DNA from 2 places in the Paenibacillus wenxiniae genome. Region 2 is predicted to be linked to the other one. Evidence: riboswitches for the same ligand, from Rfam matches in the RefSeq annotation. Region 2 holds a riboswitch; the other holds the start of a gene.

Region 1 (9,495 bases), on a different contig from region 2:
ACACCCCAGTCACGAGCTTCATAACCGGTAAAAGGAATGCCCTGAGCGATATTGTACAGCGCGAGCACAGTGGCTGCCATGAAGAATACCCAGAAATTATATACCAGTGCATCCATATAGGCACGAACTTGCTTGCTAATTAGCATATGAATCGCCACCGCGATCGTACCGAAAAAGGACAACATATCCCCCTGAAAAGCAGTGCCTGACACGGTAAAGTCACCCCAGCCAATCGCGACCGAGCCGATTACCGCAAGCGCCATCCCGATGATCATATACCGATTGGTACGTGTTTTAAACAGAAAATACGAACCGATCACGACCATGATCGGTTCTAGTGTCAAAATAACCGTTGAGCTGGCAACGGTCGTTAACCGGAGCGAACCCATCCAGAACAGAAAATGCAGCGCTAGCATCAATCCAGACAATGCCAGCATCAGCCATACACGCAGCGGAATATTCAACAGTGCACGATAATGCCGTAATGCTAGCGGCAATAGTAGCAGATCGGTAAAGTACAGACGGTACATCGCAATGACGGATACATTTGCATCAGACCAGCGAATAAAGATAGATGAAAAGGAAATGGCGATAATGCCGATCACGTAGAGGACTTCCAGCGGAATCCAGTGCTCGCGGGTGTGGATCGTTGTTTTCATTCGTTTGCTCTCCTATGTCGATATCCATGTCAGTCTAGTCAAAACGCAGGGTGATCACCATGATCACCCTGCGTTTACAGTTCACTTATTCAGCAACCTGTACATATTTATATCCAGTACCCCATACAGTCAAAATATGCTCCGGATTTTTCGGGTCGCGTTCGATCTTTTTACGCAGATTAGAAATATGCACATCGATCGTGCGATCCAGGTAAGCGCGGTCGCCCCCTTTAATGCGATCCATAAGCTCGTTACGGGTAAATACTTTACCCGGCGCATTATGAAGCTCTTTCATAATCGCAAACTCAATCTGAGTCACTTCGACCTCCTGATCATCGACAAACAAGCTATGCCGGTAATCATTTACCGAAATCCGATTCTGCGTCGTACTCGCTGATAGACTATAGCCATTCATCCGATGCAGCTCACTGCGCCGTAGCAGTGCTTTGATACGAGCATCCAGTTCTTTCAGGCTAAACGGTTTACATAAAAAATCGTCTGCACCGTTATCCAATGCTTTGAGCCGCTCATTTAACATCGTATTTGCCGATATCATTAATACCGGTACGGTAGATTGCTTGCGAATTTCCTGAACAAGCTCGCTGCCGCTCAGATCAGGTAGCATCAGATCGGTAACGATAATGTCAGGGCTGTATTCATCTAGCAGTGCCAGCGCTTCAGCAGCATCAGGGATTAGTTTCGTATCGTAGCCTTCTTCTTGAAGGAAAAAGGCGATCATATCGGCCAGGCTTTTCTCATCTTCGATCAATAACACTTTCGTAGGCATTGCTGTCACTCTCCTGTTTGAAAATTAGGGCTACATCAGCCAGTCGTCAATAGCTGACGCTGTGATGCTAAATTACGATCTTAAAGTAATCTTTTTTCGCCCGGGATGCGAATCTTGTGGTGTCAAATAGCTACAGGCTGATATGCAACGCTGGAAAATGTGCTTGCATGTGCAGTAGTCGGTACGTAATTAGCTTTTCCTCATTGCCTAAGACGGCAAGGATACAGGCAGTCTTTGCAAACCATGATCGTCTATTCACACGTATGTACATAAGACTGGTAGATGGTTGGATTTCCTTGAGGAAGCTCTTTATGATTCTCGGATCATGTATTTGCAGGTATAATGAATTTATCGTATTATCTTAATTACTTAGTCATTATCAATCGATGTGTCTGCCTGCTGGTAAATACGCATATATTGTACCATTGATAGACGATATGGGGGATATGGAATATTTTTGACAACACTATGAAATAGTCATTATAGTCGTCTGCATTATTAAGAATTGGGATCAAGTATGCTATGAATGCCAGATCGTTTGAAGTAGCTGCTGTTCGTGATGGAAAGGGCCGTTGGTTATGAAATACAAAATACTTCATTTGTTCAAGTCACCCTGGATCGGTACACTCCTTCTGACCATCTTAGGAATCATACTTAACGGACTGGTTTTAAACCTTTCGTTTGCGCTTGTATTTGTGTTTGGTAGCGCTGCGCTTTTGATTATTTTGCGATTGTATGGTATTTCGTTTGCCTGGCCAGCTATGTTGCTAATCAATTTGCCGTTCGTATTGTACCATGCGTATACGCAAACACTGGTTGTTCATACGTTTGAACTGGCATTCATAGCGATTGGTTTACGATATTTTCGCAATATTATGCTATTAAAGCTAGATATTTTATTTTGGATCACGCTCGCTTTACCGATTTATTATGTGATGAACTTATTTGTGTATCATGTGGAGATCAATACGAATCTGATCTGGTTACTGCTGATTAACCGCCTCCTTAATGGTATCGTAAACGCACTGATTGCGTCTACTGTTGTCGGTTTTTTACTCAAGCGTGTTCCGATTGGCAAGCAGCCGGTCTATATCATTTCGATACGAAGTGTTATTTTTAAATATTTGCTGGTGTTAATTATGGCTAGCTCGATTCTCATTTTGTTTGTTAATGGCAGCCAGCAATTTCATGATGTGATACGCTGGGGTTCGACGAATTTGGAACGCTCCTCGCGTATGTATATTGATCAGATGCAGGAGATCAATCAAAATGATTTCAAAACGCGCCAGCTCATGCAGGAGTATAAGCAGGATTTTACTGTGGATTCCATTCTGATCAGTCCAAAGGGAACCGTCATCGAATCGACGTTTACCTGGGATGAAGCTGCAAGCTTTGTCAATAATGGAGCATTATACAAGCAGACATTACTACTGAATCGCTATGGAGTGCAGGTGTACGAGCAGTATCCATTGCAAAGCGAGTATTTGCTGGAACGCTGGGAGCAATCCAATTTTGTACTGTATGCTTCATTACAGGACGGTAATAAGCTGATTATGGTGTTACCTTTTTCGTATTATTTGTATCCGATGTACAATTTCTATTTGCAAACGATGATTCGGATGTTATTTATTATTGTGATCGCTGCTTTGCTGGCGCAGCTCATTAGTCGCACGCTTGCGCGACCGCTGCAACTGTTAATTGAGGCGTCGGATCATATTCCGAGTCGATTAGGTAGCAGTGAACGGGTGAAGTGGCCGCAAAGTTATATTGTAGAAATTCGCCAGCTGATTCGCAATTTCCAGAGCATGGTCGATACGCTGGAAAAACAATTTGTACAGATTAAAAAGGATAAAGAATTGCTGGAAATACGGGTCGTTGAGCGTACATTTGATCTGGCAGAGAGCCAGGCACAAAAAAGAGCGATTTTGCGGCTTGCGGTAGATGGTATTATCTCCACCGATAGCAAACTTCGTATTACTGAAATGAATCCAGCTGCTGAACAGTTGCTTCAATGTGAGCTGACAGAGGTGACTGGCACACCATTATCTCAGTTTATTCAGATTGATGAACCCTCATCAGGCGGACAAAGCAGCACCGTGCTAGTGACTCGTACCGATGGCACTACATTTCGTGCCGAGCTGATGCGCAGTGAGATTCTAAATGAAGGTCAGGCGATGCATACCTTTTTCGTACATGATCTGACTGAACAGGAGCAGGCACAGCAAAAGTATAGTGAGCATGAGCGTCAGGTGAAGCAGCTGACGGATCGTTTGCTGGAGGAACAGGTAGCTGTAGAGAAGCAGAAGCAGATTACCGGTAATTTGTTGCAAAATGTACAGGAAGGCATTGTGATCGGAGATGTGCAGGGCAGCACATTGTTTATTAATCCGACGATGCAAATTTTGTTCAAATTAGAAGATAATACTGGTCACCCTGTATCAGAGCTGTTAGAGCAGGTGCAAGCGCAACTGGAACCAGATGCTTATTCATTATATGATCGCTTACAGCGTTATTTTGAAGGGCAGGAAGATTGGGAGCAGGATATGATCATTAAAAGCAGAAGCGGTCTGTTGTTATGTGTGCGTATGACACCGCTTGATGATCTGCAAACGAATGTTAGCCAGGGTTTCCTGCTCACTTTCCGCGATTGTACCGAAGAGCGCCGCATGAAGCAGCTGCAAAATGAGCTGATTGCTGTCGTATCCCATGAGCTGCGTACCCCACTGTCTGCGATTATGGGCTATATTGAAATGCTATCGATGTACGAAGATATTCCAGCAGCCAAGCGGCGTGAGTTTATGAATACGATTCAGTTTGAAGGGACACGTCTGTCGCGATTACTGGATGATTTCCTCGATAGTCAGCGGATCGATGCCGGACGCGTCGATTATATGATGGGACGTATCCGGTTAAATGAATTGTTACAGGTCGTTTGCTTTCAATGGGATATTCAGCAGCGCGATCGGTTACATTTATCCACGCCGGATCATGAAGTCTATATTGTAGGTGACCATAACCGGATGATTCAGGTGATTAGTAATCTGATTAGTAATGCGCTCAAATATTCAGCCGCAGAATTACCGATAGACATTCGTCTGCTTGAAAAGGAAGACAGCGTTATGATCGAGATTGAGGATTATGGTATCGGAATTGCCGAGTCGGATCAGCCGCGTATTTTTCAGAAATTTTTCCGTTCGGGTGTGGCAGAGGCAAGACGAATTGGAGGTACGGGTCTGGGACTGTATATTGCACAACGGATTATCGATGCACATCGTGGGAAATTAAGCTTTAAATCAGAGAGGGGGAAAGGCTCCATCTTCACGATTCAACTACCCGCAGCCGATGAACCGGGTGCGCCGGAAGCACATGATATGATTCGTCTATGAGTAAGCATTGACAGCTTTCATTCGCTGCATTAAGCTAGGAATGATTGGAAACATGTTCGGGAAACAGCAATGCTCCCGCGCATCATACAACGCGGATGAATAGAGCGGGAGAGTCTGCGGACGAATGTGGTCCGCCACCGAAGGAGCAAGCTGCCGGTTGCCAGCCGTCAGTTAATCTCTCAGGTAACAGGAACCGCTTTGGGACGCAACTCTGGAGAGAGCATAATAGCCACCCAAGGGGTATGACGGGATTTCGTTTCGTCCAAACTCTCAGGTAACGAGGACAGAGCATACAGGCCATGCAGGCTGTATTCTGTCCTTTTTTGGTGCGTGTTTTCAAATGGCATTACCTAAGGATAGAACAGCAGCATCTGCTCATACTATGCAGCAGCGGAAAAGGGGAAGCGTATGCGTTTTAAAAATGTATTTAACATTATCGGCCCATCTATGGTTGGTCCATCCAGCTCCCATACGGCAGGAGCGGCAAGACTCGGCAGAGCAGCTCGTCAGTTGCTTGGTCAGTTACCAGAACATGCGGACATTATATTATATGGTTCTTTTGCCGAAACGTACTGGGGTCATGGAACCGATCTGGCCCTTGTAGGCGGATTGCTTGATTATAGTACGGATGATCCGCGTTTACCGGATGCGGCAGAGATTGCCGATGAACAGGGCATGACGATTCAGTTTAGTAAAGGGTCAGGTAATTACCCGCATCCGAACTTTGTACGTTTACGTCTGAAGTGTGGTGAGCAGCAGGCTGAGCTGGCTGGAGCATCGATCGGGGGCGGCAATATTGAGATTCATGAGCTGAACGGCTTTGATGTCAAAGGCTCCGGTCAGTATCCAACGCTCGTTGTGGAGCATATGGATAGCAAAGGGGTACTGGCAGATATTACTCGCACGCTAAGTGAAGGCGAACTGAATATCGGTTTTATGGACGTGGATCGCAAATCACGTAGTGGTGAAGCGATGACATTGATCGAGCTAGATGGTGCGCCATCTGCATCTGTGTTGAAACAGATCGAAGCATTAACTCATGTGACACGTGCCATCGTCATCGATCTGGATTAGGAAGGAGGGATAGTATGCAATTTCGTACATTACAGGATATTGTACGCTTATGTGAGGAAAGACAATGCTCGATTGCTGAGCTGATGATTGTAGAACAGGTAAAAGAAACAGGGGTATCGCGTGAGCAAGTGGTGGAGCAGATGACCGCCTATTATGAAGTGATGAAAGAAGCGGTGCATCGTGGTATTCATGAAGATACCGTATCGCGCAGTGGCTTAACGGGCGGTGATGCGCGCCGGGTGTATGACTATCTAAACGGGGGCGAGACCGCCGCAGGCAGTCATTCGACGCGGGCGATGTCGTATGCGCTGGCAGTGTCCGAAGTGAACGCATCGATGGGACGCATTATCGCGACCCCTACCGCAGGTTCATGTGGAATTATTCCGGGTGTGTTTGTGAGTACACAGGAGCGATTTGGCTGGAGTGATGAGCAAATGGTGCTCGGTTTATTTGCAGCCGGTGCGATCGGTTATGTGATTGCGAATAACTCCTCGATTTCGGGAGCCGAAGGCGGTTGTCAGGCAGAGGTCGGTTCGGCGATCGGTATGGCGGCAGGCGCTGTTGTAGAGCTGCGTAACGGTACACCGCAGCAAGCCATGCATGCGGTCGGACTTGCCCTGAAAAATACACTCGGTCTGATCTGTGATCCAGTTGCAGGTCTGGTAGAGATTCCATGTATCGTGCGTAACGGCTTGGGTGCGGTGAATGCGCTGGCAGCGGCAGATATGGGGCTGGCTGGAGTACGGAGCGCGATTCCATCTGACGAGGTCGTTGATGTAATGCTACAGGTCGGTCGCTCGATGCCAAGTGAGCACCGCGAAACGGCGCGTGGCGGTCTCGCACAGACACCAACCGGGCGTAAAATTACTGAAGAGTTGCGACGTCGTCGGGAGAATCAAGGCGGCTAAGCATTTTATGTAAAAAGTATTCTTTTGTGTTTGAAATGATAGAAAGGGACGGTCTGCGGACAGTCCCTTTTTATTTTGCCTATAAAATATACATATTATGTTGCTGCTAATGTTCCATAAACCGAATCATAGCCTAACGTAGAATGAGAGCAAACTATTCTGCATAACGGTCAAAATCGTGCACCAAACGTATCCATAACAAAAGCATCTGCATGATACAATAGACAGCACACCACATATTACATATCACAGAAATCGAAAACAATCCCCTCCACTCTGTAGAATGAAGGGGATTGTTACTAGTCATCATGACCGCTAATCATTAATCGTTCAACACCAGCGGACGAAGTTTGGCTTCAATATCTGCACGGCGTCCTTCCAGAAATGGGGGCAGGGATAGCGTTTCGCCGAGTGAATCCATCGATTCATCTACATCGAATCCCGGTGTGTCTGTGGATAGTTCAAATAGAATACCATTAGGTTCACGGAAATACAGCGCACGGAAGTAGTGACGATCGACTTTACCCGAGTTTGGAATGCCGAGTCCAGTCAGGCGATTCGCCCATACGTCATATTCCGCTTCGTTCGGAACACGGAAAGCGACATGGTGCACACCGCCGCGCCCAAGCCGCGCGACTGGCAAATCTGGACGCGTCTCGATATGAACTTCAGCGCCCGCACCGCCTTCACCGGTTGCATACACTTCGATATCGGCATGCTGCTCACCGACAAGTGATGGATAGGAACCAACACGGCGGAAGCCAAGCACTTCTGTCAAAATCATTACTGTAGCATCAGGCTTTGCGACCGTCAGTGTGACCGGGCCGAGTCCAAGAATACCGTATGCGACAGGCACGTCTGAGCCGTTCCAAGCATGACCCGGTGCAACACCTTGCTCGTTATTGTCGGCAACAAGGATAATACGTGTTCCTTCAAAGTCTTGAAAAGCGAGCGTATCACGTCCTGCACGTTGTTTGATCTCTTCGTGACTGACATTGAACTCATCAAAGCGATCCGACCAGTATTGCAGTGCTGCTGTAGTAGCGACACGCAGCGCGGAAGCCGAAATGCTCGATACGCCCGGATAGCTTGGACCGATATGCGGGATATCAAAAAAAGTCAGCTCTGTACCTGGCGAAGCGACCGCATCCCCATAAAATAGATGATAGGACGTCGTATCATCTTGATTCACGCCTTTTTTCACGAGACGCATACCGAGCACTTTAGTATAAAATTCAAAGTTTTTCTCTGCTTTACCAGTCATAATCGATACATGGTGAATACCTTTAAGTTCCATCATAATCATCCTTTCGGGAATAAAATCATTTATATTCGTTATGGATATACATAGCGTTCGTTCACATTTTAAAGTGGAAAGAGATAGTTTGAAGTATTAAATCTTTAATTTAAGATAATTATAACATAGCCAGTATAAAATGCAATAGCAAGTGCTCACTCCTTATAAAAGAATCGTTATTACTGGTTATGACTATACATATAAGGGACAGATAGAGAGAAACAGTAGGGTTGATGCAAGCGATATCGTTTGATGCTCCTATCATTGTGGACTGCTCAGTGGATTGTTGGATCGGCATGATTAGTATTTTACTCCATGCTACAAGAGCATAGAAGAGGGCAGGAATAAGGATAAAAGTATGAGCAAATAGGTGAACAGAGGAAAAACATACGAGCCTAGGAAAAACATAAGAGCATTGGAACAAGTATAATAGTGTGTAAAAAGCTTGAAAAACCCCTGTCTCTAAAGGTAGACAGGGGCATGTTAAATAGATATTTAGTTTATGCAGTAAACGGTCTGTTATACTGCCAAAAATTACTGTGAGTGATGAAGACTCATTTTATGCAAACTATATCCATTCTTGCTATTCATCCGTAATTAGACCAGTCCTCAATGGTTAGACAAGCCGCGTGTTTCTTCGCGTGTGAGTACACGGATGCGGTACTCATCTTTTTGCAGACCGATTTTGGGGAATACATCGTTCAGATTAGGGAACTTCGCCAAAATTTTGGCATTGTCTGTGCGCAGATCCATTTTGTTGTAGTCATAGAAGCCAGCATCGCTCACATTGCTGATCGAATCGTTATTGGCTACTTTGACATCGCCCACTTTAGGTACGACGACATCCGGTGTATTCACCAGCATATTGTCGGTCATTTTCGTACCATTTGGATATTCAGGGTGCCAGTTTGGATCAAGAATGCTGCTCCATAGATCATGATCATAGCCATACGTATCCTGTAGCACTTTGCCATAGTTCGCCCACGGATTGCTACCTGGATTCATCTCACGCAGCTGATCTGCGAAAATGCTATTCACGCCATGACTTTTGCTGTCTCCACGCTGATCGACCTGAATCATATTGGAATCGATCACCAGATTGTTAGTCGCAATATTGTCATGACCATTCAGCAAAATCCCTTTGGTTGAGCCTTGAATAATATTGTAATGATAGTTGTCTCCACTGTCTGCGCCGTCGGAATAGAAGCCGTTAGAGCGTTTATTGTGGTGGATGAAGTTATAACGAAGTACATTTCCATACGACGCCCAGTCTTGAGCGGTATAAAAAGCGCCTGTATCGCCCTCGATTAGCGACGTATTATGCACTTCATTATATTCAAATGTCAAATTGTTGCTGTACACATAGCGTACCGCATCTTTCGGT
Region 2 (9,495 bases):
TCCGCATACATCGGAATCGCTGTACCATTCGTATGGTCATTCACTCGTCCATCTTTGTCGTGCGTCCCTGGATCATCGTACAGCATCAGATCAACACGTACCGCATCAGGTGTCCATAATTTAAATATGCTGTGCTGCGATGTATAGTGTAATCCCAGATCGTCTATATCGTAAAAATAATCAGTCGCCGCATCAAGAGTTCGCGTCAGGGAATGATTCATTTTATCCAGCATTCTCTTCACCACCATTTTAGCTCAGGCTGTCCGTCTGCCGCTCCTGTATATTTAGCAAGCAATGCTGAGGAATAGCCTTGCGATTTAACCTAGTATAGGTTGTCATGTATTATCGTCGAATGTGTATTATCATTATTCCGCTATATAGTGTACCAGTACTTGCATTACATTTCATGTGTTGTATTAGAAATATCGGATATTTTGTCGAATTTTTGTAGGTTTTGTAATATATTTTTGTGTATGTTAGAGTAAATTTTGGAAATAATGCAAGAGAACTCTGTTATTTACGTGTGAATGCAATAATGGAAATGATGCGATATTTAGCTAAAATACTACTAATTTATTGACTATTACCTCAAAATTTCTAGTTTGAATACGCGATTATGTACTACTATTATCGGTCTGAATAGCCTATTTCATGAAACACAAATTCAGCGCAACAGTAGATAAAATAAAACAATATTGATACTTATAAAGGGGGAAAAACACAAAAGCAGCCGGCAATGTAAAAGGTCGGCTGCTCTTGATGTGTATTATTGCTCGGTTAAAATGATCGGTCCATCAGCGGTAATCGCAATTGTATGCTCGTACTGTGCAGACAGTTTACCATCTGCTGTACGTGCAGTCCATCCATCCTCATCGATCGTCATCCGATATGTGCCTTCATTGATCATCGGTTCAATCGTGAACACCATGCCTTCTTTCAAACGTTGCCCTTTACCAGACAGACCGATGTGCGCAAAGCTTGGTTGCTCATGCAAATCACGCCCAATTCCGTGACCAAGCAGATCGCGAACGACGCCATAGCCATGTGATTCAGCATGCTGTTGAATGACAGAAGTCACATCGCCCAGACGATTGCCAGCGACAGCCTGTTCAATACCTTTGTACAAACATTCGCGCGTAACACGCATCAGCTGTTCTGCTTCTGGCGATACCTGACCTACAGCGTAACACCATGCCGAGTCGCCCAGCCAACCGTCGTATTCAGCCACGATATCAATCTTCAGTACATCGCCTTCTTGTAGCGGTTGGCGGCTTGGAAAACCATGTGCAATCACATCATTGACCGAGGCACAGGTTTCATATTCAAAGCCATTATAGCCGTTCGTAAATTGCTTTCCGCCCAGACGGGTAATATGCTTTTTCACAAATTCATTAATTTCTATCGTCGTTATACCCGGAGCGATCAACTGCGCCAGATGACGATGACAATCGGCTACAATCTGGCTCGCTGTCTTCATCCGTTCAATCTCTGCGGGTGTTTTCAAAATAATCATTGCTCATAACTCCCTTTCCTTACCAGTCACAAACAGAGCATTTCACTACAGCCTAGACACGATACCTACGTATCCGCACGCTGTAAGCACTGTCTGACTATCATTTTATTATAGTACTGCTTGCCCATCATTTCAGCAACTTTCTCGCCTTCGTATGATTCCGTTGAAACGCATTTTCTTCCCACTACGTATAGTCATAAAATGACATAACCGGTGGGTGATTATGTCATGGTCAATAAAAGATACGAAGCCATAAGAAGGAGACGGTTCAGATGAAAACAAAGGTAATTAAGATTGCCAAGAAGTAAGATATTTTGCTCTGCAAAAATCACTTTTTCATTGAACCCCGTGTTAGAAATTCACTAACACTAGAAAAGGATTGTATTTACGCCTATCATTTTACTCGCAGGATGCCTTCAGCTTGAAGATATGGCGCTCCTGTTCAAAGACATGCGGCGCGATCAGCAGTATGAAGGAGACAAAGCGCTTGCTCGTATTGAAGGTATCCGCAACTAATGTCCTGCTGACGGCACTTGCCCGTCGCTTGCTGCTTAGGCTCGGACTTGAACTTGGACTATCAAACTATACTTACTTATGAACCTATATGCTGTAGCTTCAAAGAATAGAAACTTGTTCACTCCATGTATACACTACCCAGAATGATGTAGCTGTCTGTCAATTATTTAGAAATAGAACAGGGGAACTAGCTGTAGCTGATCTACCATCGGTACGCAACCTTTTACAACGGAGTGTATGGACACCTACAGCACGTGAACAGTGCCGAAGTCCGGCTCCATTTAGAAAACTGTTGTAGTTTGTAGACCGTATAGGAGTATATCCTGAGAAACAAAAGTAGCAGAACGAACAGACAGTGAACGAGGTACTTCAGCAAGTTTTCAGTCACGTCTCACTGTAGTTGAAGTAGAATGCACGATCTCACCCACCAAGCTTTTATATTAAAAAAACCTGTCTCTACGTGGGTCAATCGCCAGTATGTATGGCATTGATCTCGTGTAGGACAGGTTTTTTTATGCAGAAATGTAAGCTTAGCCAGGCAAGCTAACTAATTTGAGTTCGCTTATTCACCAATTCGTTTACCAAGAATGGCTAGATGTCGCTCGACTCCATCCAGTACAGCGACGCGTGGCAGATGTCCCCATTCTTCAAAACCGAACTTACTTAGCAGCGTTCGGCTTGGGTCATTGTGGGCGAATACAAAGCCAAGCAATGTATGAATATTCAATGCAGGTGCTTGCTGGATCGCATAGCTTACCAGCTTACTGCCGATGCCTTTACCTTGAAAATCAGGATGAACATAGACGCTCAGTTCTACCGTACCGTTATAAGCCGGACGCCCGTAGAACGTTTGCAGACTTGCCCAGCCCGCTATGCGCTCATCCTGCCATAGCACCCATAGTGGGCGGCGAGCTGGATCATGTTCATCAAACCAGACTTGACGACTTTCTACCGTGACTGGCTCGGTATCGGCAGTGGCAAGTCGACCGGGAATGGATGAGTTATAAATGGTAACAATCTCATCTAAATCCTGCTGACGCGCGATTTGAATTTCGTATTGATCGGTTTCTGGCATCGTCTGTTCCTCCACTTACCTTATATTTTTATATATTGTAATGGCTATAAGGTAAGCTGTCTATCCGCTTTCTGTAGCCGTTCACTGCATAACAGCGCTGCGTTTAGCGGATAAATGTATTTTTGACGCGTACCGAACGAGAAAAGTACAAATTCCACAGCAATGTCATAATGGCCGATAAAATCATGCCTGTCACCATGCCCGATGTAGGTGGAACGATGAAAAAGGCAATGACCGTGAGCGCCAGATTGATCAATAAATACGCGCGTGCGGTACGTGGAAATGCACGTTTACGTGTGTACAGTTGCACAAGCATAATTACAAGCAACACAATTTGAATGACCGCGACGATCATTTCATACACGGAAAGTGCACGTATGTTGCCACTGTATAGCGCCAATATGCGATCAATATCACCGCTAAGCTCCGGTGGGAATACATCCGGATTGGCGACAAGAAACATCATAAATATGTAAGTCGGAATCGCAACAAGAGCGATGAGCAGGCTCCAGTACATGTAGATTTGGAAAACGACCAGCCAGCCTCCAAGCCCAACGAGCGGCGGACGACCTTGTGGTGGTTGAGGTTGGCCAAATGGTGGCTCCGGTGGCTGACCCTGACCATTTGGATGTGGTGGATAATTATTGTTCATTATTTCCGTTCCTTTCTGTTTGTAAATCGGTTTACCATCTATGGCGATCTCGTGTGAGCAGCAACCCTGCCCATGTTGACATAACCAAAGAAACAGGCGGTCTCACAAACGATCAACCGGTCGGTACAACGCCGTATTCGTGTAGTTGCCCGCTTTCTCCAGTCTATCACAGCCATTGCCAGAATCCTATTTCAATCATGCACAAGATGTCGGTTGCTGCTGAATCGTTCTCTCCCTTTCGCTTCAATTCGCTTATATATGAAGGGATGAGGCAATGCCGGTCTGTTGCTCGCTCCATTGCCATAAGCGTAATGCTTCTTCACGATTCATCGCACGTGACTTTACCGATTGCACTTTTTTACGATAATAATAACGTCCCGATTCCCCTTCCACCGATGGATCAGTAGCGAGAAATACCGCGGTTTCTGCACCCTGCTCAGGCGTTTGGAAAAAAGGCGTATGCGCCAGCCCAGCGAGCAATCGTTTACCAAAACCGGTATCTCGATCGACACCGATACTTGTTGCTACCGCACCGGGATGCAGACAGTTAGCAGTCACATTCGTGCCTTGCAGTTGTTCCGCTAGAATGTGATTGAAATATAGATTGGCCAGCTTGGATTGGGCATAGGCTTTAACAACATTATAGCCATGCTGTAGCTGGAGATCGTCCCAGTGCATTTTTCCAATCTTATACGCGCCCGAAGCTACCGTTACGATGCGTCCGGACGGTGACTGCTTCAGCGCATCCAGCAGCAGACGTGTCAGCAAAAAGTGACCGAGATGATTGACGCCAATCGACATTTCGAAGCCATCTTCGGTTTCTTTGCGCTTCAAATTAACGACACCGGCGTTGTTAAGCAGCACATCTAAACGATCATATTGCTTATAAAATTGCTCGGCAAATTGATGAATATGTTTCAGCGAACCAAGATCGCACTGCATCAGTGTCAATTGATCCGAACCGCTTTGCTCGCGTGCTTGCTGTAATGCCTGCTGTCCGCGTTCTTCGTTGCGGCATGCCATAATGACCTCATGTCCTTGCTTGGCGAGTGCAATGCTAGAGGCGAGTCCCATACCGGAATTGGCGCCTGTGATCAGTATACGTCGGGTATTCATAGGTGTGGCTCCTTTCATTGGGAATGCAATGGGCTGCGAAGCTGCGTACTTGTTTGAGGCATTACTAGAACTTTAAACGGATACGGTTTAAGTTACGCATCGGTTGTGATCGTGCTTGCTGGAAAAGGATATCGTTTTGAGAATTTTAATAAGTGGAGTGTAATTGGGTAGCGCATAAGGGCAAAGGCGTATGCTATACTGAGGACAGGCATGATGTTTGCAAATGGTTTTGTCGTTCCAGTGTAGAGATACCGCGATAAAACGTTGTTTGTTGCATTTATATATGCTGTATTCCCTTCTATCTTATACTATATGCCTTGGTTTGATATCGACTTGTGCTGTGATGGTACAATCCGATAAGTTGATGGTTTGGACACTTAATCGCTCTCACTCCTATTACTTTTTCGTAGTTAATTATGCTGGATTTATCGTGGATCGTACTCCTTTTATAGTTAAATAAAGTGGATAAAGTATCGTTGGGCTGCTCTGGATTGCTTTTATGTAAGTGCTATCTTTTCATTGCTTTTCTACACCTACTTAATTTGAAACCGATCTATTCCGTCAACCTTACACTTTTGTATCTCAGCTTTATTATTTATTACTATTACTTCTGCTTCACTACTACCTTCATCCTTCACTTCTGTATGTTATAAACGATTCGATCCCTATAGAAATACCCGAACGCCGTCGCGCCCGGGTATTGTACGTGTAAAGCTTCATATTACGTTTTTACGTATTCAAAGCATTAGTATATTTGAAGCATGCATTCGTTCATTTTCAGGACATTTCGGCATATATTTGACGTATGCGCGAACGACTTAATCCTGTGCGTGCTCCGCGTATGCAGCTGCATCCAGCAATGTAGACAGAGCTGTATCCAGGTCGCCGTCTACTTTCAACTCAATCATCCAGCCGCGGCCGTATGGATCGGAGTTTACGAGTTCTGGTTCGGTTTCGAGATCAGGATTGAGCTTGCTTACGGTTCCAGCAATCGGGCAAAATAGTTGCGAAACGGTTTTAACCGATTCGATCGTACCTACTTCTTCGTCTTCACTTACCGTGCGTCCATCTTCAGGCAGCTCTACAAATACGATATCTCCCAGTTGATGCTGAGCAAAGTCGGTAATCCCGATACGTACCGTATCGTCACTAACCCGTTCCACCCATTCATGCTCTTTGCTGTACAACAATTGATCCTTAATCTCGCTCATCGTTTATGCTCCTCCGATTCTTGTCATGTTGGTATCCTAATGCCACAAGAGTATAGTAAGCGAGTTTGCGCTGTCAAGAGGCTTGACATCGTTTACTCAATCAAGTATTAATATAATAAACATACATTTTGGATCGTTTAGTGATTGAATGTTCGGAAATACATAACATCATATGGAAGCGGATGAACGTACAGGGAGAGACTGACCACTCGATGGCAGCGCCGAAGGAGTAAGCCGGAAACGGTGAATCTCTCAGGTAAAAGGGACCTGTACTGGACGCGGCTCTGGAGAGCATCCGGCGCATAGCAAGGCGCGCAGCGGATCACCAAAGGGGAAACTTGCTTGAACCGGCTGAACGATTCATTTCAGCTCCATCAGCACCAAGCTGACAGGCGGCAAGGTAACTCTCAGGTATCAAGGACAGGGAGGACAATGGAACGAGCGGGTTTTGCACCCGTTTCTTCCCTGTCCTTCCTGTTTTTTGTGTTTTGTTGCAGAACGATTGTTTTTTGTTAGGTAGGCATGCTTTTTACAGCCAACGTTAACAAGATGCTATCACAACATAAATAAGCTTTGCTCTTCATGACGATCTTAGGCTGAACTGAGCTTCTTCACAGTCTGTCGATCGCTTAACCGTTCATATTATGAATTTGAGGTGAGCCAAATGACAACCGAGCTGAAAAGAACACCGCTTTACCCGCTATATGCTGAAACCGGCAACCCACGCTGTATCGATTTTGGAGGCTGGGATTTGCCTGTACAGTTTTACGGTATTCAAAAAGAACATGAAGCTGTACGCGAACGTGCTGGACTATTCGATGTATCGCATATGGGTGAGGTGATGTTCAGTGGTAAAGGCACCGAAGCCTTTTTGCAAAAGATGCTAACGAACGATGTGACTCGCCTGCAAGATGGACAGGCACAATACACATTGATGTGTTATCCAAACGGTGGTGTCGTGGATGATTTGCTCGTCTACCGGATTCATGAAAATTTGTACATGCTTGTACTGAATGCATCCAATATCGATAAAGACATCGATTGGCTCCAGCAGCATCTACCGGACGATGTACAGCTCAATAATATTTCGGACGAAACGGCGCTAATTGCACTGCAAGGGCCGCTCGCTGCATCGATTATGAGTAAAGTGGCAGGCACCGAAGCGCTGGCTGAGCTGGCGAGTTTTACCTTTGTAACAGATGTGAAGCTATACGGCGCTGAGGTGATCATCTCTCGTACAGGTTACACCGGTGAAGATGGTTTTGAAATTTACTGCCCTGCCGAGCAAGCTGGAGCGATCTGGAGTGGCCTGCTGGCAGCAGGTGAAAGCGATGGTCTGATCGCCTGTGGTCTCGGTGCGCGTGATACGCTTCGTTTTGAAGCGAAGCTACCGTTATACGGTCAAGAGCTATCCGCTGATATTACACCGCTGGAGGCAGGACTTGGCTTTTTCGTAAAGCTGGACAAGGGCGATTTTATCGGTCGTGAAACGCTTGCCGAGCAAAAGCAACATGGCGTTCCACGTAAACTGGTCGGTGTCGAGCTGCTAGAGCGCGGTATTCCACGCTCCCACTACCCGGTGTTCCGCGATGGTCGTCAGATCGGTGAAGTCACGACAGGCACACAGTCGCCTACATTAAAACGTAATCTCGGTCTCGCTTTAATCGAAGCAAGCAGCGCAGAGCTTGGCACACCGCTTGAAATAGAAATTCGTGGCAAGCAGTTGAAGGCTGAAGTCGTGAAAGCTCCATTTTACAAACGTCAGCCGGTAAAATCGTAAGCTTTTTACCTGATCCATCTATTGTTGATGCCTATATGTAGCTTCACTGTTGTATAGATTGATCGCCAGTCCAAACATAGGGCTAGGAACGATTCGCTTGATTATATTACGGCAATCCGTTGCCGAAAGGAGCATAACTTATGAAATCCCATCGCTATATTCCGATGACCGCGCAAAATGAAGCCGACATGCTGGCTGTGATCGGCGCGTCTTCTGTAGAGGAATTGTTTAAAGATATTCCGGCTTCGGTTCGTTACGAGGGCACGATGCCAATGTCAGGTATGCTGGACGAATACGCCTTGACTCGTCACCTTTCCATACTTGCTGGCCGCAATGCGGATACCGATCGCTATACTAGCTTTCTCGGTGCAGGCATTTACGATCATCATGTTCCTTCTGTTATTAATCATGTCATCTCTCGTTCTGAATTTTATACAGCCTACACCCCGTATCAACCGGAAATTAGCCAGGGTGAATTGCAAGCGATTTTCGAGTTTCAATCGTACATTTGTGAATTGACAGGTATGGCTGTTGCCAATGCCAGCATGTATGATGGCGCAACAGCACTGGCTGAAGCGGCTTCACTTGCTGCATCAGCTACGCGCCGCAACAAAATTGTCGCCTTCTCTACGATTCATCCGGAATCCCGTGCGGTTGTACGAAGCTATGCACGCGGTCTAAATCTGGAAGTGGTTGAAGTCGCTTATGGCGATGGCGTAACCGATATTAGTGCACTGGCTGATGTGCTGGATAACGATACAGCAGCGGTACTTGTACAATCACCTAACTTCTTTGGCGGTATTGAAGGCATTCGCGCTGCTGCTGAGCTGGCGCATGAGCATGGCGCTCTGCTCGTCGTGAGTACGAATCCGATCTCACTCGGTCTGCTGGAAGCACCTGGAAAGCTTGGCGCTGACATCGTAGTCGGCGATGCCCAGCCACTCGGTATTTCCATGTCACTCGGTGGTCCAACTTGTGGGTTCTTCGCTGTATCGCAAGCACAGATGCGCCGTATGCCAGGACGGATCGTAGGTCAAACGACTGACCGTAATGGCAAGCGCGGATTCGTTCTTACTTTGCAAACGCGTGAACAACATATTCGCCGTGATAAAGCAACGTCCAACATTTGTTCCAATCAGGCACTACTAGCGCTATGTGCTTCGGTCTACCTGTCTGTGATGGGTAAACAAGGTATGGTCGACGTATCCGGATTGAATGTGCAAAAAGCGCATTATGCTGCCACAACGATCGCAGCCGTAAAAGGCTGCACATTGGCATTTGCCGCTCCATTCTTTAATGAATTTGTCATCCGTTTACCGGAAGGCGCTTCTGCATCCGCCGTTAACAGCAAGCTGCTGGAAAAAGGAATTATCGGCGGATATGATCTCGGTCTGTCGTATCCCGAATTGTCCGGTCATATGCTGTTCGCCGTCACTGAAAAACGCACCAAAGCGGAAATCGATCAACTGGCAATCGAATTGGAGGCATCGCTATGACAAACGAAACGTTAACTGCGAATGAATCGCAAGCTGTCGAAACGAACCCAACGCAACCAACGGTTGTGGCGAAGGAAAAAGCGTTAATTTTCGAATTAAGTCAGACCGGTCGTATTGGTTACTCCTTACCGGAATG

The links. A riboswitch is a leader RNA that binds a small molecule or an ion and turns the genes downstream of it on or off. The one in region 2 is predicted to bind glycine.
Region 1: linked by a shared signal. The riboswitch ahead of sdaAB (L-serine ammonia-lyase, iron-sulfur-dependent subunit beta) and the one ahead of gcvT (glycine cleavage system aminomethyltransferase GcvT) in region 2 are both predicted to bind glycine.

What each region holds. Positions count from the first base shown of each region.
Region 1 covers NZ_JBCGUH010000007.1:201,207-210,701, reverse strand. The annotation lists gene AAHF22_RS14580 (DMT family transporter) at 1-659, opposite strand, end outside; gene AAHF22_RS14575 (response regulator transcription factor) at 745-1,446, opposite strand; gene AAHF22_RS14570 (ATP-binding protein) at 2,025-4,832, shown strand; glycine riboswitch at 4,928-5,038, shown strand; glycine riboswitch at 5,042-5,121, shown strand; gene sdaAB (L-serine ammonia-lyase, iron-sulfur-dependent subunit beta) at 5,241-5,906, shown strand; gene sdaAA (L-serine ammonia-lyase, iron-sulfur-dependent, subunit alpha) at 5,921-6,814, shown strand; gene AAHF22_RS14555 (ring-cleaving dioxygenase) at 7,137-8,111, opposite strand; gene AAHF22_RS14550 (right-handed parallel beta-helix repeat-containing protein) at 8,721-9,495, opposite strand, start outside.
Region 2 covers NZ_JBCGUH010000011.1:101,370-110,864, reverse strand. The annotation lists gene pulA (type I pullulanase) at 1-233, opposite strand, end outside; gene map (type I methionyl aminopeptidase) at 767-1,513, opposite strand; gene AAHF22_RS18015 (GNAT family N-acetyltransferase) at 2,592-3,104, opposite strand; gene AAHF22_RS18010 (DUF2569 family protein) at 3,208-3,756, opposite strand; gene AAHF22_RS18005 (SDR family oxidoreductase) at 4,009-4,872, opposite strand; gene gcvH (glycine cleavage system protein GcvH) at 5,691-6,083, opposite strand; glycine riboswitch at 6,266-6,362, shown strand; gene gcvT (glycine cleavage system aminomethyltransferase GcvT) at 6,748-7,863, shown strand; gene gcvPA (aminomethyl-transferring glycine dehydrogenase subunit GcvPA) at 8,004-9,359, shown strand; gene gcvPB (aminomethyl-transferring glycine dehydrogenase subunit GcvPB) at 9,425-9,495, shown strand, end outside.